2 regions of the Staphylococcus sp. Ze2 genome follow, and region 2 is predicted to be linked to the other one. Evidence: a T-box and tRNA genes for the amino acid it is inferred to sense, from the RefSeq annotation. Region 2 holds a T-box; the other holds one or more tRNA genes.
What was found. A T-box is a leader RNA that pairs with one kind of tRNA and senses whether it is charged. The one in region 2 lies ahead of ACM591_RS07105 (valine--tRNA ligase), so its partner is inferred to be a tRNA-Val.
Positions count from the first base shown of each region.

Region 1 (9,799 bases), 200 kb from region 2:
TTTGTTTTCAATTCCTTCTATAGTAGAAACAGATATAATTGAAAATATATGATTACTTAAAAATGTAAATACATATTGTATATAAAAATTACATTCATTAACCAATGGAAACAGGAAATTGAAACAAAATGAGTAAATAGTTATGCAGTGTTATTACACAATTTAAAAAACCTATACATCTATTTACTAAATAGTGAATATAAAGGTAAAATTCAACTAAAAAGATTCGTAATAATTATTGACGATAAGTAATAATATTGATACTATATAAAAGTCGTCAAAACAAGACGCACTGCAACATCAATTCAAACAAAAATGATTTTTAAAAAGTGTAAAATTAACGCTTGTGAATATCATTTAGAAGTTATATAATAATAAATGTTGAGTTGAGAAAAACGAAACAAACTTAACAAAAAAACTTAAAAATTATCATTGACTTAACAAAAACTTAATGATAAAATAATTACTTGTAACACATTAATGAACATTGAAAACTGAATTGCAATATGTCAACGTTAATTCCGAACACAACATTAAATTGTTGGTTCAAAACAAGTGTTAGAGATAACACAAATTAGTATTTTATGAGCTAATCAAACATCATAATTCATTTATGGAGAGTTTGATCCTGGCTCAGGATGAACGCTGGCGGCGTGCCTAATACATGCAAGTCGAGCGAACAGATAAGGAGCTTGCTCCTTTGAAGTTAGCGGCGGACGGGTGAGTAACACGTGGGTAACCTACCTATAAGATTGGGATAACTTCGGGAAACCGGAGCTAATACCGGATAACATTTAGAACCGCATGGTTCTAAAGTGAAAGATGGTTTTGCTATCACTTATAGATGGACCCGCGCCGTATTAGCTAGTTGGTAAGGTAACGGCTTACCAAGGCGACGATACGTAGCCGACCTGAGAGGGTGATCGGCCACACTGGAACTGAGACACGGTCCAGACTCCTACGGGAGGCAGCAGTAGGGAATCTTCCGCAATGGGCGAAAGCCTGACGGAGCAACGCCGCGTGAGTGATGAAGGGTTTCGGCTCGTAAAACTCTGTTATTAGGGAAGAACAAATGTGTAAGTAACTGTGCACATCTTGACGGTACCTAATCAGAAAGCCACGGCTAACTACGTGCCAGCAGCCGCGGTAATACGTAGGTGGCAAGCGTTATCCGGAATTATTGGGCGTAAAGCGCGCGTAGGCGGTTTCTTAAGTCTGATGTGAAAGCCCACGGCTCAACCGTGGAGGGTCATTGGAAACTGGGAAACTTGAGTGCAGAAGAGGAAAGTGGAATTCCATGTGTAGCGGTGAAATGCGCAGAGATATGGAGGAACACCAGTGGCGAAGGCGACTTTCTGGTCTGTAACTGACGCTGATGTGCGAAAGCGTGGGGATCAAACAGGATTAGATACCCTGGTAGTCCACGCCGTAAACGATGAGTGCTAAGTGTTAGGGGGTTTCCGCCCCTTAGTGCTGCAGCTAACGCATTAAGCACTCCGCCTGGGGAGTACGACCGCAAGGTTGAAACTCAAAGGAATTGACGGGGACCCGCACAAGCGGTGGAGCATGTGGTTTAATTCGAAGCAACGCGAAGAACCTTACCAAATCTTGACATCCTTTGAAAACTCTAGAGATAGAGCCTTCCCCTTCGGGGGACAAAGTGACAGGTGGTGCATGGTTGTCGTCAGCTCGTGTCGTGAGATGTTGGGTTAAGTCCCGCAACGAGCGCAACCCTTAAGCTTAGTTGCCATCATTAAGTTGGGCACTCTAGGTTGACTGCCGGTGACAAACCGGAGGAAGGTGGGGATGACGTCAAATCATCATGCCCCTTATGATTTGGGCTACACACGTGCTACAATGGACAATACAAAGGGCAGCTAAACCGTGAGGTCATGCAAATCCCATAAAGTTGTTCTCAGTTCGGATTGTAGTCTGCAACTCGACTACATGAAGCTGGAATCGCTAGTAATCGTAGATCAGCATGCTACGGTGAATACGTTCCCGGGTCTTGTACACACCGCCCGTCACACCACGAGAGTTTGTAACACCCGAAGCCGGTGGAGTAACCATTTATGGAGCTAGCCGTCGAAGGTGGGACAAATGATTGGGGTGAAGTCGTAACAAGGTAGCCGTATCGGAAGGTGCGGCTGGATCACCTCCTTTCTAAGGATATATTCGGAAACATCTTCTTACGAAGATGAAATAGGAATAACATTGACATATTGTATTCAGTTTTGAATGCTCATTAGAGTATTCATATCGGAATGGGCCTATAGCTCAGCTGGTTAGAGCGCACGCCTGATAAGCGTGAGGTCGGTGGTTCGAGTCCACTTAGGCCCACCATTAGATTTGAATATTTTTATGGGGGCTTAGCTCAGATGGGAGAGCGCCTGCTTTGCACGCAGGAGGTCAGCGGTTCGATCCCGCTAGTCTCCACCATAAAATAAAATTTGTACATTGAAAACTAGATAAGTAAGTAAAATTTATGATTTTACCAAGCAAAACCGAGTGAATTAGAGTTTTTAACAAGCTTTGAATTCAAAAAGAAATAATCGCTAGTGTTCGAAAGAACACTCACAGATTAATAACATTTTGGGTTTTCAACCGACTTGTTCGTGTTGAAAGTCAAAAAAGATTAAGTTATTAAGGGCGCACGGTGGATGCCTTGGCACTAGAAGCCGATGAAGGACGTTACTAACGACGATATGCTTTGGGGAGCTGTAAGTAAGCTTTGATCCAGAGATTTCCGAATGGGGAAACCCAGCATGAGTCATGTCATGTTATCGATATGTGAATACATAGCATATCTGAAGGTAGACGCGGAGAACTGAAACATCTTAGTACCCGCAGGAAGAGAAAGAAAAATCGATTCCCTGAGTAGCGGCGAGCGAAACGGGAAGAGCCCAAACCAACGAGCTTGCTTGTTGGGGTTGTAGGACACTCTATACGGAGTTACAAAAGAATAAACTAGACGAATCATCTGGAAAGATGAATCAAAGAAGGTAATAATCCTGTAGTCGAAAGTTTATTCACTCTTGAGTGGATCCTGAGTACGACGGAACACGAGAAATTCCGTCGGAATCCGGGAGGACCATCTCCCAAGGCTAAATACTCTCTAGTGACCGATAGTGAACCAGTACCGTGAGGGAAAGGTGAAAAGTACCCCGGAAGGGGAGTGAAATAGAACTTGAAACCGTGTGCTTACAAGTAGTCAGAGCCCGTTAATGGGTGATGGCGTGCCTTTTGTAGAATGAACCGGCGAGTTACGATTTGATGCAAGGTTAAGCAGTGAATGTGGAGCCGTAGCGAAAGCGAGTCTGAATAGGGCGTTGAGTATTTGGTCGTAGACCCGAAACCAGGTGATCTACCCATGACCAGGTTGAAGTTCAGGTAACACTGAATGGAGGACCGAACCGACTTACGTTGAAAAGTGAGCGGATGAGTTGTGGGTAGCGGAGAAATTCCAATCGAACCTGGAGATAGCTGGTTCTCTCCGAAATAGCTTTAGGGCTAGCCTCAAGTGATGATTATTGGAGGTAGAGCACTGTTTGGACGAGGGGCCCTTATCGGGTTACCGAATTCAGACAAACTCCGAATGCCAATCAATTTAACTTGGGAGTTAGAACGCGGGTGATAAGGTCCGTGTTCGAAAGGGAAACAGCCCAGACCACCAGCTAAGGTCCCAAAATATATGTTAAGTGGAAAAGGATGTGGCGTTGCCCAGACAACTAGGATGTTGGCTTAGAAGCAGCCATCATTTAAAGAGTGCGTAATAGCTCACTAGTCGAGTGACACTGCGCCGAAAATGTACCGGGGCTAAACATATTACCGAAGCTGTGGATTGTCCGTAAGGACAATGGTAGGAGAGCGTTCTAAGGGCGTTGAAGCATGATCGCAAGGACATGTGGAGCGCTTAGAAGTGAGAATGCCGGTGTGAGTAGCGAAAGACGGGTGAGAATCCCGTCCACCGATTGACTAAGGTTTCCAGAGGAAGGCTCGTCCGCTCTGGGTTAGTCGGGTCCTAAGCTGAGGCCGATAGGCGTAGGCGATGGATAACAGGTTGATATTCCTGTACCACCATAATTCGTTTTAAGCGATGGGGGGACGCAGTAGGATAGGCGAAGCGTACTATTGGATTGTACGTCCAAGCAGTAAGACTGAGTGTTAGGCAAATCCGGCACTCTTAAGGTCAAGCTGTGATGGGGAGAGGAAATTGTTTCCTCGAGTCGTTGATTTCACACTGCCAAGAAAAGCCTCTAGCTAGAATTGTGGTGCCCGTACCGCAAACCGACACAGGTAGTCAAGATGAGAATTCTAAGGTGAGCGAGCGAACTCTCGTTAAGGAACTCGGCAAAATGACCCCGTAACTTCGGGAGAAGGGGTGCTCTTTAGGGTTAACGCCCAGGAGAGCCGCAGTGAATAGGCCCAAGCGACTGTTTATCAAAAACACAGGTCTCTGCTAAACCGTAAGGTGATGTATAGGGGCTGACGCCTGCCCGGTGCTGGAAGGTTAAGAGGAGTGGTTAGCTTCTGCGAAGCTACGAATCGAAGCCCCAGTAAACGGCGGCCGTAACTATAACGGTCCTAAGGTAGCGAAATTCCTTGTCGGGTAAGTTCCGACCCGCACGAAAGGCGTAACGATTTGGGCACTGTCTCAACGAGAGACTCGGTGAAATCATAGTACCTGTGAAGATGCAGGTTACCCGCGACAGGACGGAAAGACCCCGTGGAGCTTTACTGTAGTCTGATATTGAAATTCGGCACAGCTTGTACAGGATAGGTAGGAGCCTGAGATGCGTGAGCGCTAGCTTACGTGGAGGCGTTGGTGGGATACTACCCTCGCTGTGTTGGATTTCTAACCCGCACCATTTATCATGGTGGGAGACAGTGTCAGATGGGCAGTTTGACTGGGGCGGTCGCCTCCTAAAGAGTAACGGAGGCGCTCAAAGGTTTCCTCAGAATGGTTGGAAATCATTCATAGAGTGTAAAGGCATAAGGAAGCTTGACTGCGAGACTTACAAGTCGAGCAGGGTCGAAAGACGGACTTAGTGATCCGGTGGTTCCGCATGGAAGGGCCATCGCTCAACGGATAAAAGCTACCCCGGGGATAACAGGCTTATCTCCCCCAAGAGTTCACATCGACGGGGAGGTTTGGCACCTCGATGTCGGCTCATCGCATCCTGGGGCTGTAGTCGGTCCCAAGGGTTGGGCTGTTCGCCCATTAAAGCGGTACGCGAGCTGGGTTCAGAACGTCGTGAGACAGTTCGGTCCCTATCCGTCGTGGGCGTAGGAAATTTGAGAGGAGCTGTCCTTAGTACGAGAGGACCGGGATGGACATACCTCTGGTGTACCAGTTGTCGTGCCAACGGCATCGCTGGGTAGCTATGTATGGACGGGATAAGTGCTGAAAGCATCTAAGCATGAAGCCCCCCTCAAGATGAGATTTCCCAACTTCGGTTATAAGATCCCTCAAAGATGATGAGGTTAATAGGTTCGAGGTGGAAGCATAGCGATATGTGGAGCTGACGAATACTAATCGATCGAAGACTTAATCAAATTTAAAATGTTTTGTTTTGATTGAATCATATTTTACTTACTATCTAGTTTTGAATGTATAATTTCATACATTTCATTGTCTGGTGACAATGGCAAAGAGGTCACACCTGTTCCCATGCCGAACACAGAAGTTAAGCTCTTTAGCGCCGATGGTAGTCGGACTTACGTTCCGCAAGAGTAGGACGTTGCCAGGCAATTTATATGGAGGATTAGCTCAGCTGGGAGAGCATCTGCCTTACAAGCAGAGGGTCGGCGGTTCGAACCCGTCATCCTCCACCATTTATTCTTTTAATAGCCGGCCTAGCTCAACTGGTAGAGCAACTGACTTGTAATCAGTAGGTTGGGGGTTCAAGTCCTCTGGCCGGCACCATTTTGATGAGCCATTAGCTCAGTTGGTAGAGCATCTGACTTTTAATCAGAGGGTCAGTGGTTCGAGCCCACTATGGCTCACCATTATTTTAAAAATCGCGGGTGTGGCGGAATTGGCAGACGCACTAGACTTAGGATCTAGCGCCTTACGGCGTGGGGGTTCGACTCCCTTCACCCGCATATGCAGAAGTAGTTCAGCGGTAGAATACGACCTTGCCAAGGTCGGGGTCGCGGGTTCGAATCCCGTCTTCTGCTCCATTATTTTTGCCGGGGTGGCGGAACTGGCAGACGCACAGGACTTAAAATCCTGCGGTGAGAGATCACCGTACCGGTTCGATTCCGGTCCTCGGCATAATCCTATAAAATTAGGCGCCCATAGCTCAACTGGATAGAGTACTTGACTACGAATCAAGAGGTTATAGGTTCGACCCCTATTGGGCGCATTAATTTACGGGAAGTAGCTCAGCTTGGTAGAGCACTTGGTTTGGGACCAAGGGGTCGCAGGTTCGAATCCTGTCTTCCCGATAAACCTAATATATATGGGGGCTTAGCTCAGATGGGAGAGCGCCTGCTTTGCACGCAGGAGGTCAGCGGTTCGATCCCGCTAGTCTCCACCATATTTAATAATACAACCTAAATACAACGGCGGTGTAGCTCAGCTGGCTAGAGCGCACGGTTCATACCCGTGAGGTCGGGGGTTCGATCCCCTCCACCGCCACTAATTATTAGTTGTAAATTATATTTAGGACCTTTAGCTCAGTTGGTCAGAGCTAACGGCTCATAACCGTTCGGTCGCAGGTTCGAATCCTGCAAGGTCCATATAATTTTGGAGGAATACCCAAGTTCGGCTGAAGGGATCGGTCTTGAAAACCGACAGGGGCTTAACGGCTCGCGGGGGTTCGAATCCCTCTTCCTCCGCCATTTTTATCATAATTTAATATAATTTATTTTTAGCTAATATTTGTGGAGGAATACCCAAGTCCGGCTGAAGGGATCGGTCTTGAAAACCGACAGGGGCTTAACGGCCCGCGGGGGTTCGAATCCCTCTTCCTCCGCCATTAATATTATTATCGCGGGATGGAGCAGTTCGGTAGCTCGTCGGGCTCATAACCCGAAGGTCGGTGGTTCAAATCCGCCTCCCGCAATTTTAAAAGGTCCCGTAGTGTAGCGGTTAACACGCCTGCCTGTCACGCAGGAGATCGTGGGTTCGAATCCCATCGGGACCGCCATTTTTTAATTATGGTTCAGTAGCTCAGTTGGTAGAGCAATGGATTGAAGCTCCATGTGTCGGCAGTTCGATTCTGTCCTGAACCATTTTATGCAAGCCGGCCTAGCTCAACTGGTAGAGCAACTGACTTGTAATCAGTAGGTTGGGGGTTCAAGTCCTCTGGCCGGCACCATTCTTAGGAGGGGTAGCGAAGTGGCTAAACGCGGCGGACTGTAAATCCGCTCCTTCGGGTTCGGCAGTTCGAATCTGCCCCCCTCCACCATTTATTTTTTAATTTAATAGGGGCATATTTCAACGGTAGAATAGAGGTCTCCAAAACCTTTGATGTGGGTTCGATTCCTACTGCCCCTGCCATGGCGGTTGTGGCGAAGTGGTTAACGCATCGGATTGTGGTTCCGACACTCGTGGGTTCGATTCCCATCATCCGCCCTTTATATTAATGGGCTATAGCCAAGCGGTAAGGCAATGGACTTTGACTCCATCACGCGCTGGTTCGAATCCAGCTAGCCCAGTTTTTTATTGGCGGCATAGCCAAGTGGTAAGGCAGAGGTCTGCAAAACCTTTATCACCGGTTCAAATCCGGTTGCCGCCTTCATCAAAATGCGGGAGTATTTCAACTTTTAGAATCCGTTCCTTCCCGGAACGAGGTATAGGTGTAAGTCCTATCTTCCGCTCCATAATTTAATATTTAAGCGGGAGTAGTTCAACTCTCAGAACACATTCCTTCCCGGAATGAGGTATAGGTGTAAGTCCTATCTTCCGCTCCATAATTTATTACTTATGCGGGGGTATTTCAACTCTTAGAATACGTTCCTTCCCGGAACGAGATATAGGTGTAAGTCCTATCCTCCGCTCCATAATTTAATATTTAAGCGGGAGTAGTTCAACTCTCAGAACACATTCCTTCCCGGAATGAGGTATAGGTGTAAGTCCTATCTTCCGCTCCATTTATTCTTCCTTGTAGGAAGTTTTTTTTTATCTTAGTATATATCCTTATTTTAACTTCCAATATTTGTAGAAATATCTGTATAATATGGTAATATGAATAATTACAAAAGTGTTTTGTACTATTAATTTAGATAGCATACACTATTAAAAATACTTTTTGATAGGAGATTATATATAATGATTAGAACAATGATGAATGGAAAAATTCATAGAGCGAGAGTGACGGAATCAAACTTAAATTATGTAGGAAGTATTACTATAGATAAAGATTTATTAGAAGCAGTTGACATATTACCTAATGAAAAGGTTGCTATTGTAAATAATAATAATGGGGCGAGATTTGAAACATATGTGATTGAAGGTGAACGAGGTAGTGGTAAGATTTGTTTGAATGGTGCTGCATCTAGATTAGTTGAAGTGGATGATGTGGTAATCATTATGTCTTATGTTCAGCTGAATGAAGAGGAGCTTTCTATACATGCACCAAAAGTTGCTGTTTTAAATGAATATAATCAAATTACACAAATGATTCATGAAGTTGAGAATGAAGTTATAACAGATTAGCTTTTAATAATTTCTTATATTAAATATTTTAGTGGTCTTTAAATTACAGTATTTATATAAGTAAATATACTTTAGCTTTGAAGTTAAATAGTGACAAAAATTACAATTTACATGTAAAAAAATTGTACCTAAACTAAGCAATTACAGCTTTTTTAATAAATCTATTGACGACAAATGTAGTTAGTAATATAATATACTTATGCCATTTAGAAGTTGTAAAATATTTACAGATATAAATGATAATTTATAAATAGTCTCGTATGAGCTATTGAGCCGGCGTGGCGGAATTGGCAGACGCGCGGGACTCAAAATCCCGTTCCTTTTTGGAGTGTCGGTTCGATCCCGACCGCCGGTACTAATAAAATAACTAACATTTAAGAAACATCATTTAATGATGTTTCTTTTTTTTACTCTCTTTTAGTTTATATAGAAATAGAGAAGTTAGTTTAACAATTGTATTTTAATTATATGTTGTTGTTTCCATTAGACAGAGGTTACTTTTGTTAATTTCTATATTTGTAAAACCTTTAAAATTAATTATTACTATGTCTAAGTTAATATTGTAGTTTAATACAATGTGTAATATTATTAGTCTAATGTTATATTTGGAGGACATAATTTAATGGTTAAATATAAAAGTTCAGAATCAAGCGGAAAACAATTTTTTACTAATATTTTACAAGCTGTTGGTGCAGGTGTAGTTATTGCTTTGCTACCTAATGCGCTATTGGGAGAATTATTAAAGTTCTTTAAAGAAGGTAATCAATTACTAGAATCAATATATCAACTTGTAGTATTAATTCAGTCGTTTATGGCATTTATAATCGGTGTTTTAGCAGCACATCAATTTAAGTTTAATGGTGCAGGAGCTGCTATGGTAGGTGTTTCTGCTATGTTAGGTAGTGGCGCTGTGAAAATTACAGCTGATGGATTTGTGTTAAATGGTATTGGTGATATTATAAATACTGTTCTCATCGTTATTGTTGCATGTTTTTTATATTTATTACTACGCGATAAACTCGGCTCATTAGAAATGATTATTTTACCAGTGTTAATACCTGTTATTAGTGGTGTGATTGGCTTATATACGTTAAGTTATGTATCAAACGTAACTAAAGGTTTAGGCCATGTTGT
Region 1 is NZ_CP183486.1:1,331,242-1,341,040, forward strand. Features, by position in the region: rRNA gene ACM591_RS06015 (16S ribosomal RNA) at 611-2,163, shown strand; tRNA gene ACM591_RS06020 (tRNA-Ile) at 2,267-2,343, shown strand; tRNA gene ACM591_RS06025 (tRNA-Ala) at 2,364-2,439, shown strand; rRNA gene ACM591_RS06030 (23S ribosomal RNA) at 2,634-5,556, shown strand; rRNA gene rrf (5S ribosomal RNA) at 5,636-5,750, shown strand; tRNA gene ACM591_RS06040 (tRNA-Val) at 5,760-5,835, shown strand; tRNA gene ACM591_RS06045 (tRNA-Thr) at 5,851-5,926, shown strand; tRNA gene ACM591_RS06050 (tRNA-Lys) at 5,934-6,009, shown strand; tRNA gene ACM591_RS06055 (tRNA-Leu) at 6,024-6,105, shown strand; tRNA gene ACM591_RS06060 (tRNA-Gly) at 6,109-6,183, shown strand; tRNA gene ACM591_RS06065 (tRNA-Leu) at 6,192-6,277, shown strand; tRNA gene ACM591_RS06070 (tRNA-Arg) at 6,295-6,368, shown strand; tRNA gene ACM591_RS06075 (tRNA-Pro) at 6,377-6,450, shown strand; tRNA gene ACM591_RS06080 (tRNA-Ala) at 6,467-6,542, shown strand; tRNA gene ACM591_RS06085 (tRNA-Met) at 6,570-6,643, shown strand; tRNA gene ACM591_RS06090 (tRNA-Ile) at 6,671-6,744, shown strand; tRNA gene ACM591_RS06095 (tRNA-Ser) at 6,754-6,846, shown strand; tRNA gene ACM591_RS06100 (tRNA-Ser) at 6,891-6,983, shown strand; tRNA gene ACM591_RS06105 (tRNA-Met) at 6,997-7,070, shown strand; tRNA gene ACM591_RS06110 (tRNA-Asp) at 7,079-7,154, shown strand; tRNA gene ACM591_RS06115 (tRNA-Phe) at 7,167-7,239, shown strand; tRNA gene ACM591_RS06120 (tRNA-Thr) at 7,250-7,325, shown strand; tRNA gene ACM591_RS06125 (tRNA-Tyr) at 7,332-7,415, shown strand; tRNA gene ACM591_RS06130 (tRNA-Trp) at 7,434-7,507, shown strand; tRNA gene ACM591_RS06135 (tRNA-His) at 7,510-7,582, shown strand; tRNA gene ACM591_RS06140 (tRNA-Gln) at 7,594-7,665, shown strand; tRNA gene ACM591_RS06145 (tRNA-Cys) at 7,675-7,745, shown strand; tRNA gene ACM591_RS06150 (tRNA-Gly) at 7,846-7,920, shown strand; tRNA gene ACM591_RS06155 (tRNA-Gly) at 8,026-8,100, shown strand; gene panD (aspartate 1-decarboxylase) at 8,279-8,665, shown strand; tRNA gene ACM591_RS06165 (tRNA-Leu) at 8,938-9,020, shown strand; gene ACM591_RS06170 (PTS transporter subunit IIC) at 9,288-9,799, shown strand, end outside.
Region 1: it has a tRNA-Val gene. The T-box ahead of ACM591_RS07105 (valine--tRNA ligase) is inferred to sense a tRNA for this amino acid. The anticodon was not compared.

Region 2 (9,799 bases):
AATAAAACAGATGCAGATAGCAAAAACGACTATCACATGTAAAGGGACTGTGTACGTCTTAATATCGAATATAGCAAAGGTGAGAAGAAATAAATAAATTAATATTAAAGTAGCATTATCAATCATTAGTTTATGCGGTGAATAAAATATGTAAAATATAGGAATCAAAGAAAGTAACTCCCCAAGTAGGTGAAAAACACTAATTCTGCGATTACAGCACCTTGAAATACCTCTTAAAAAAACAAAGCTTAAAATCGGTATTGTTTCTAATATAGTTATATTTTTGCGACAATAATCACATCTTGAACGGATTGTGAGATAACTTAATTTCATGTTTTCTATAAAACAAAGTTGATATAAAAAACTAAATAATATAGGACAAATTAAGAGCAGTGTTAGCAACACTTCACCTCCTAATAAGTATTGTAGCATCAATTCATAATACCAATAAGAAAAATATCACTAATAAAATAATTTTAGCGATACTCAACCAACAAACCAAATTTTGTATTCACATTTTTGATTAAGCATCGTTATCATACATTATTTCGTTTACGAATTACATCTTCGAATAAAAAACCAGCTCAACAATATAATGAGCTGGTTGTCGTTCATAAAGTTACTTATAGCATTTAATTTTATAACATTAATAAAAAATGAAGCGTTCCAAAAGGATTTTAGTAACTAATCTTTTTGAATTTCATCGACAGTTTCTTCAACTTCTTTTCTAGATATCTTCTCTCTACCATTTTTCATTGCTTTAAGTGATTTATGAGCAAGTGCTAATGGTAAACGACAAAATAGCAAAATAGTTTTTTTATTAATATCTTTCATATATGCATCTGCTTTAGCTAGATTATCTTCAGCGTATTTAAACAAATCATCACGCGTCCAATCATCAGGCACAAAACTCACACCACGTTCTGTCAAATCTTCTTGTTCATTTCTAAGAATATTTACAGCTTGTAAGCCTCGTCCGTATCCAATTGCCAATTCTCTATCTGTTTTAACATTTGCACATAAGTCCCATAGTTGCGAGAGCATAACACCGACAAGTCCCGCTACGTAATATGTATAATCATCTAAATCATCCTTGGTATGTATCTCCCAGTTCGCCTTTGCCCATTTTGCCATACCAAATGCCATTTCACTAGAAGAATCTAATACAATTGATACTGTCTTATTAGGACAAGCTTCAATCCACTCACCCAATCTTAAAGTGACTTCAGGCATTTTATCCTTTACTGGTTCAAGAATTTGCATGTATTTCACTTCATCAAACGGCGCTTTAAATAATTCACTCACTTGCATCAATATTGAATGTTTTAAATCGTTATCCAATTCTTCATGATCTTCAATTTCATCAATAGCTCTTAATACTAAATAAGCAGATGCTACCGTATGTTTTAATTCTTTTTCTAAAAAAGTTATCGGAATATAAAAAGTACGACTTGTTTCTTTTAAAACACGCATTGCATCTTTTGGGAATTTCTTTTCAGTCATTTTTATCTAATACCTCCCCTTTTTTAAATATTATCATATAATTACAAAATAAAATAGGAAATGCTTGCCACCTAGTTTAATCAAAATTGACTCGCCCAAAAATTGACAAATTTAAATTTTTAAAACTATATCTAGATACCACTTTTCTTTTATTTAAAACAAAAATAAGCGAATGGTCCAATAAACTGTCGAACCATTCGCTTATTTATTAAATATACATTTAGCTAAAATCAACTTTAGCTTTTACTTCACTTATAAAGTACAAGCTTCCTGTAATGATTAAACCATCACCTTCATATGATTCGATAAACTTCACATAATCATCGACGAGTTCTTTTTGCTCAAATCGAACTTCATCAAAAATTGCTTCTTTTGTTAAAGCTTTCGGAAAATCAAAATCTGTTATATAGAACGTAGAAGCAATCGTTTTAAGTTGATCCACCATAGCATTTAAAGGTTTACCTTTGATTGCTGAAAATAAAATATCAATACTTTCAGTGTGGTAATAATTTTTCATCGTACTTATGAGTGCTTCTACGCTTTCAACATTATGCGCGCCATCGACAATCATTAAAGGGCGTTCTTTTACTTGTTCTATTCGACCTGTCCAACTGACCGCTTCAATACCATCAATCATTTTATTGAAGTCTAAATCAACGATATCTGACTCATTCAATTCAATGAGTGCGGTAATTGCTAACGCGGCATTTTCTTTTTGATGTTCACCTAACATATTTAACAAAAGCGTCTCAAGTTCATAATCTTTATAACGATAAGTGAATTCTTCTTCTTCGGAGATAACACTAATGTCTCTATCCAACTCAATACCTTCAGCATTTTGTTGTTCAACATAATCACGAATAACTTTAAGTGCTTCTTCATTTTTCACAGCATAAATGATAGGCGTGTTTGGCTTTACAATCGCACCTTTGTCTTTTGCAATATCTACATACGTGTCACCCAATATATCAGTATGATCTAAACCTATACTTGTCAATATAGATAAGATTGGTTTAAAAACATTAGTTGAATCATTTTTAATCCCTAATCCCGCTTCAACAATTACAAAGTCAACTGGGTGGATTTCACCAAAATATAAAAACATCATCGTTGTAATAATCTCAAATTCGGTTGCAGTTCCAAGGTCAGTTTCTACTTCTAAGGCTTCGCTTACTGGTTTAACTTTTTGAACTAATTTAACAATATCATCATCACTTATTGGCACACCATTCAAACTAATACGTTCGTTAAATGTCTCAATAAATGGCGATGTAAAAGTTCCCACATCATACCCATTATCAACAAGTGCTGACCTTAGATATGACACCGTGGATCCTTTACCATTTGTGCCACCGACATGAATACCATTTATATTAAATTGAGGATTATTTAGTCTATCTAACATCCACTCCATACGTTTGACGCCTGGTTTAATACCAAATTTAGTTCGTTCATGTATCCAATATAAGCTATCTAGGTAATTCATCTTAAGGACTCCTATGCTTTTAATTGATTAATTCGTAATTTCACACCATCATATTTTTCTTGATACGTTTGTTTTTTCTCACGTTCTTCATTAATAACTTTTTCAGGTGCTTTATTGACGAAGTTTTCATTTGCTAATTTCTTATTCACGCGATCAAGCTCTTTTTCCCATTTCAAGAGTTCATTTTCTAAACGCTCAATTTCCTTATCCATATCTATTAGACCTTCCAATGGTAACACAACTTCACCAGCAGTCGTAACAGAGGTCATGGCTTTCTCAGGAATATTAATATCTGTATCAATTGTCAATTCACTCGGATGACAGAATCTATCAATATAATTTGAGTTATTTAACAATGTCTCTTTGATATTGTCATCTTTCGCTTTAATAAAGATTGGTATTGCTTTTGAAAGTGGTGTATCTACTTCAAGACGTGATTGTCTTACTGATTTAATAATTTCAACAAGTTGTTGCATCGTTTCTTTACTGTCATCAAATGTGAGCGCGTCGTTCACTTTTGGCCAAGATGCATTTACAATTGTTTCACCTTCATGAGGTAGGCTTTGCCAAATTTGTTCTGTAACAAATGGCATAAATGGATGTAACATTCTCATTGTATTATCAAGAACATACGTAAGTACTGAACGTGTAACTTGTTTTTGTGCTTCATCTTCACCATTCATAGGTATCTTACTCATCTCGATATACCAATCACAGAATTCATCCCAAATAAAGTTATAAAGGGTACGACCAACCTCACCAAATTCATATTTATCACTTAAATCAGTAACATTTGCAATGGTTTCATTTAATCGAGTTAAAATCCACTTATCTGCAAGAGAAAGATTACCTGACAAATCTACATTTTCTACCTTAAAGTCTTCACCAATATTCATTATACTAAATCTCGCAGCATTCCATATTTTATTAATGAAATTCCATACAGATTCAACTTTTTCAGTAGAATAACGTAAGTCATGACCAGGCGATGAACCAGTAGCAAGGAAATATCTTAAGCTATCTGCACCATACTCCTCAATGACATCCATAGGATCTACACCATTGCCAAGTGATTTACTCATCTTTCTACCGTCTTCTGCACGGACTAATCCATGTAATAATACATCATTAAAAGGACGTTTTCCAGTAAATTCTAAACCTTGGAATATCATTCTTGCGACCCAGAAGAATATAATGTCATATCCAGTTACTAATGCATTAGTTGGGAAGTAACGTTGGAAGTCTTCTTCTTCAACATCTGGCCAGCCTAATGTTGAAAATGGCCATAACGCACTTGAGAACCAAGTATCTAATACATCTTCATCTTGAGTCCAATTTTCAATATCTTCAGGTGCTGATTCACCTACGTAAATTTCACCTGTTTCTTTATGGTACCAAGCTGGAATTTGATGGCCCCACCAAAGTTGACGTGATATCGTCCAATCTCTAATTTCTTCCATCCAGCGATTAAAAGTTTTTTCAAAACGTGCAGGAACAAAATCAATTCTATCGTCTGTTTTTTGATTATCTAGTGCTTGTTCAGCAAGAGGTTTCATTTTAACAAACCATTGTGTTGATAAGTATGGCTCTACAACTGCACCAGAACGTTCTGAATGTCCTACTGAATGTTCATGCGCCTCAATTTTAATAACAAGGTCTTCAGCCTCTAAATCTTTGACTAATTGTTCGCGACAATCGAACCGATCCATACCTTGATACTTACCAGCTTTATCATTCATTTTGCCTGATTCATCCATTACGATAATACGTTCTAAATCATGGCGATTTCCTATTTCAAAGTCATTAGGGTCATGTGCAGGTGTTACTTTCATTGCACCACTACCAAATTCAATATCAACATATTCATCTGCTAATACAGGTAGTTCTCTACCAATGATAGGTAAAATCACTTTCTTACCTATGACATCTTTATAACGCTCATCATTAGGGTTTACGACAATCGCAGTATCACCTAGCATTGTTTCAGGACGTGTTGTAGCAATTTCAATAAATCCATTACCATCTGCATATGGATACTTAAAATGGTAAAACTTACCTTCAACATCTTCATGTATTACTTCAATGTCAGACAAAGCAGTACGTGCGATTGGATCCCAATTTATAATGTATTCACCGCGATATATCAAACCTTTGTTATACATATCAACGAATACTTTCTTCACGGCTTTACTTAAACCTTCATCTAACGTGAAACGCTCTCTACTGTAATCTAAACCTAGACCAAGTTTTGCCCATTGTTCTCTGATAAAAGTTGCATATTCTTCTTTCCAATCCCAAGCTTGTTCAAGGAATTTTTCTCGACCTAAATCATGTCTTGATAAACCTTGCTCATTTAACTTTGCTTCTACTTTTGCTTGCGTAGCAATGCCAGCATGATCCATGCCTGGTAAATATAGAGTGTCGTAACCTTGCATGCGTTTCATTCGTGTCAATATATCTTGTAAAGTCGTATCCCACGCATGCCCTAAATGTAATTTGCCAGTTACGTTTGGTGGTGGAATTACAATTGTATATGTCTCTTTTGAACTATCTTCTGTCGCTTTAAAATAACCGTTGTTAACCCATTGGTCATAACGTCCGGACTCGACTTCGTTCGGATTATATTTTGGTTTCATTTCCATTCGTTAAAATCCTCCTTAAAAATAAAAATACCCGCCCTATCAATATAGGACGGATATTCCGTGGTACCACCTAAATTCAAGAAATTATAAATATAATTTCAAGCACTTAATTATCTGATTAACGCTCAAACACGCTTTAGCCTATACTACAATCATTTATGAGCATTATATTTCAGCTAAAGTTCAATGTGGGCTACCTTCAATAAGTTAAATTGTACATTTACACCAACCATGTACTCTCTTATAAATTTCAGCTTATTTACTCTTCCCAGTAGACAATATTCTTTTACTTAATTATAGTATAATGGATGTTAAAATAAGTCAATGGACTGGAGTGAAATTTATGAATGAATGCGCATTTGGAACAAAAGACCCACTATACCTCCACTATCACGATGAGGAATGGGGACAACCTATTTATGATAGCTTAAAATTATTTAAATTAATTGCACTTGAATCACAACATGCCGGTCTTTCATGGTTAACAATTTTAAAGAAAAAAGAATCTTACGAACAAGCTTTTTATAACTTTGACCCAACTAAAATTTCAAAAATGACAACTGAAGATATTGATCGTTTAATGACTTTTCCCAATATCGTACATAATCGCAAAAAGATAGAAGCAATCGTTAGCCAAGCACAAGGTTATTTCGATATAGAAAAAGATTACGGAAGCTTTAGCGACTTTTTATGGTCCTTCGTAGATTATAAGCCAATTGATTGTGCTTATGTTACATCAAGTGATCGCATTACAGTAGATGAACGTGCCACAAAACTTTCAAAGCAACTTAAAAAATATGGTTTTAAATTTTTAGGCCCTGTTACTGTCTTTTCTTTTTTAGAAGCTGCAGGTCTTTACAATGCACATCTTCAAAGTTGTCCGAATAATCCTAAAGTATATAACGGAAAAGGTTTTGCCTAACCAATTTGTGAAATTTTTAATATTTCACCTTACGCATTAAGATATATCAATATAATAGTTATATAATTGAAAATAAGTTCTATCCTTATCATTTATAGATAAAACCTCAGCAAACATTATATGCTTGTTGAGGTTTTATTATATTCATCATAATTTTTAAGATTTCTTATTAATAGAATCTTTTGCTAGCCTATATTTAAGGAAATAACTTAGTAATGGAGCAATTAAAAATAGTATAAAGAAGATTCTAAAGATGTGATAACTTGAAATCAATGCTACATCTGCACCGGTTTCAATTGCAACTAATACTATTTGGCTCATGCCACCTGGTGCTGCGCCTAAAAACAATTCATTAACAGAATGGTCAGAAACCATTGCAATAAATAATACCATTACAAAAGCCAATAATATTAATAGTACATTTTGAAATGCGATTGCTAAAGCAATTCTACCTTTCATTTGGTCTAATAATTTAGCAATTTGTATACCTATACGTATCATATAAATCACTTGTGCTGCCGCAATAATATAATTATCTAAAGTGAATGTAACACCGGTTAATAAATTCCAACATATAAGTACTAATATCGGTGCAAGTAATTGTCTAGTCGGAAAGTGAATTTTTCCCATAATGACATATACTAAAAATATTGCAAGTACTAATAAAAGTATATTTGGAATAGTTAATGCTTCGGTTAGTGTGTTAACTACACTGTCCTCTTCCGAACGATTACTGCCACTGTCTTGGAAGAAATACGAAATAAAAGGTACAAGAATAACAACAAATATAATTCTTGATGTTTGTGTTAAACTGACGACCATAATATTCGCTTTCTTATTTTCCTCTGCCATTATAAGCATTTGACTTAATGCGCCTGGTATCACACTTAATATTGCAGTTTCAGTATTTACGTTAGCTATCTTTTTAAAGAAAAAGGCTATGACTAATGCAAGACCTAATAGCATAACAGTGATTAATACAATAGTTAGCCAATCATCTTTGATATCAAATATTACGTTTTCAGTAAAAGTTGATCCTATTTGGACACCTAATAAAACCAATCCAATTTGGCTTAGCCAAAACGGCCATTCAACTTCCATGTGAAAACATCTAACACAAATAACACTGGCAATTATAGGTCCAAACATAAACGGTAACAGTACATTTGCTGCATTTAATATTAGACTTAACAAAATAGCTAGCAATAAAACGATGATATTATTTCTTAATTGCTTACTCATGTTCTCACAACTTTCATAGTTATCGTCATACTTAACTGAGCTATCCATATTTAAACCCGATCAACACATTGGTTGTTCGGGCATAATTTAAGCTTTATACAATTCGACTTAGAGCAGTATCGAACGCTTCTATAGTTTGTTTAATATCTTCTTCGGTGTGTGCTGTTGAAAGAAATGTACCTTCAAACTGTGATGGTGGTAAAAATACTCCCTCATTTGCCATTTCTCTATACATTTGGCTAAACATTTCTAAATCACTATTGTTTGCTTCTTCAAAATTTGTAACAGGCCCTTCATTCAAGAAATATCCTATCATAGAACCAGCTCGATTTACAGTGATTGGCACATTATGTTTTGCAAACACTGCTTTTAATCCTGCTTCTAATTGGTCACCTAATTTATTAAAATAATCATATGTTTCTGGTTTAAGTTGTACCAATGTTTCATAACCGCTAGTCATAGCTAGTGGATTACCTGATAAAGTACCAGCTTGATAGATGTCACCTGCTGGAGCAATATGATCCATGATTTCTTTCTTACCACCAAAAGCACCTACTGGTAAGCCGCCACCGATTACTTTACCTAAACAAGTTAAGTCTGGTGTCACATTAAAATACCCTTGCGCACAATTATAACCTACTCTAAAGCCAGTCATAACTTCATCAAAAATTAATAACGATCCATATTCAGTCGTAATATCTCTTAAACCTTGTAAAAAGCCTTCAATTGGTGGAACGACACCCATATTACCTGCAACAGGTTCTACAATAACACCAGCAATGTCGTCTCCAAATTCTTCAAATGCAACTTTAATTGCCTCTAAATCATTATAAGGTACTGTAATTGTATTTTTGGCGATACCTTCAGGAACGCCTGGAGAATCGGGTAAACCTAACGTCGCAACGCCTGAACCAGCTTTAATTAGTAAAGAATCACTATGACCATGGTAACACCCAATAAATTTAATGATTTTATTTTTTCCAGTATAACCACGTGCTAAACGCAAAGTATCTAATGTCGCTTCTGTTCCAGATGATACCATTCGCACTTTTTCTATTGATGGCACACGATCTATGACAAGTTGCGCTAATTTGTTTTCCTGTGTTGTAGATGCGCCAAAACTTGTACCTTTATCTACTGCTTCATGAATTTTATCAATAACTTGTTTGTTTTTATGACCTAAAATTAACGGCCCCCAACTAAGTACATAATCAATGTAAGCATTGCCGTCAATATCATATATTCTCGAACCTTCACCATGATCCATAAAAATTGCCGGTGTATCTACAGATTTAAAAGCTCTAACTGGACTATTTACGCCACCAGGCATTAAATGTTCAGCTTCTTCCATTGCTTTTTCAGAATTAGTATAACGCATTGTATCCATCCTCCTATTGTTCTTCATCTAAATAACGACAAATGTCTTTTGAGAAATAAGTAATTATCAAATCTGCACCTGCACGCTTCATAGAAATCATTTGTTCCATGACTACTGCTTTTTCGTCTATCCATCCATTAATTGCAGCAGCTTTGGTCATGCTATATTCACCACTTACATTGTATGCAACGACAGGTACATTTGTTGTATTTCTAACGTCTCTAATAATATCTAAAAAGCTTAACGCAGGTTTAACTATCATCATATCTGCACCTTCATTTAAATCGCTATCCAATTCTCTTAATGCCTCTCTACGATTTGCTGGATCCATTTGATATGTTTTGCGATCGCCAAATTGTGGTGCAGATTCAGCAGCATCACGGAATGGCCCGAAGAAACTTGATGAATATTTAATGCCATAACTCATAATTGGCACGTTATGATAACCCGCTTCATCTAAGCCTTCACGAATCTCTGCTACAAAGCCATCCATCATATTACTTGGGGCAATGATATCAGCTCCTGCTTCAACTTGAGAGATCGCTGTTTTCACAAGTAATGGTAATGATTTATCATTGTCTACATCTTTTGTTTTTTCATTGATGACACCACAGTGTCCATGGTCT
Region 2 is NZ_CP183486.1:1,535,170-1,544,968, reverse strand. Features, by position in the region: gene ACM591_RS07120 (prepilin peptidase) at 1-432, opposite strand, end outside; gene ACM591_RS07115 (squalene/phytoene synthase family protein) at 685-1,503, opposite strand; gene ACM591_RS07110 (bifunctional folylpolyglutamate synthase/dihydrofolate synthase) at 1,724-2,989, opposite strand; gene ACM591_RS07105 (valine--tRNA ligase) at 3,001-5,631, opposite strand; T-box leader at 5,674-5,916, opposite strand; gene ACM591_RS07100 (DNA-3-methyladenine glycosylase I) at 5,975-6,553, shown strand; gene ACM591_RS07095 (AbrB family transcriptional regulator) at 6,710-7,795, opposite strand; gene hemL (glutamate-1-semialdehyde 2,1-aminomutase) at 7,890-9,173, opposite strand; gene hemB (porphobilinogen synthase) at 9,187-9,799, opposite strand, start outside.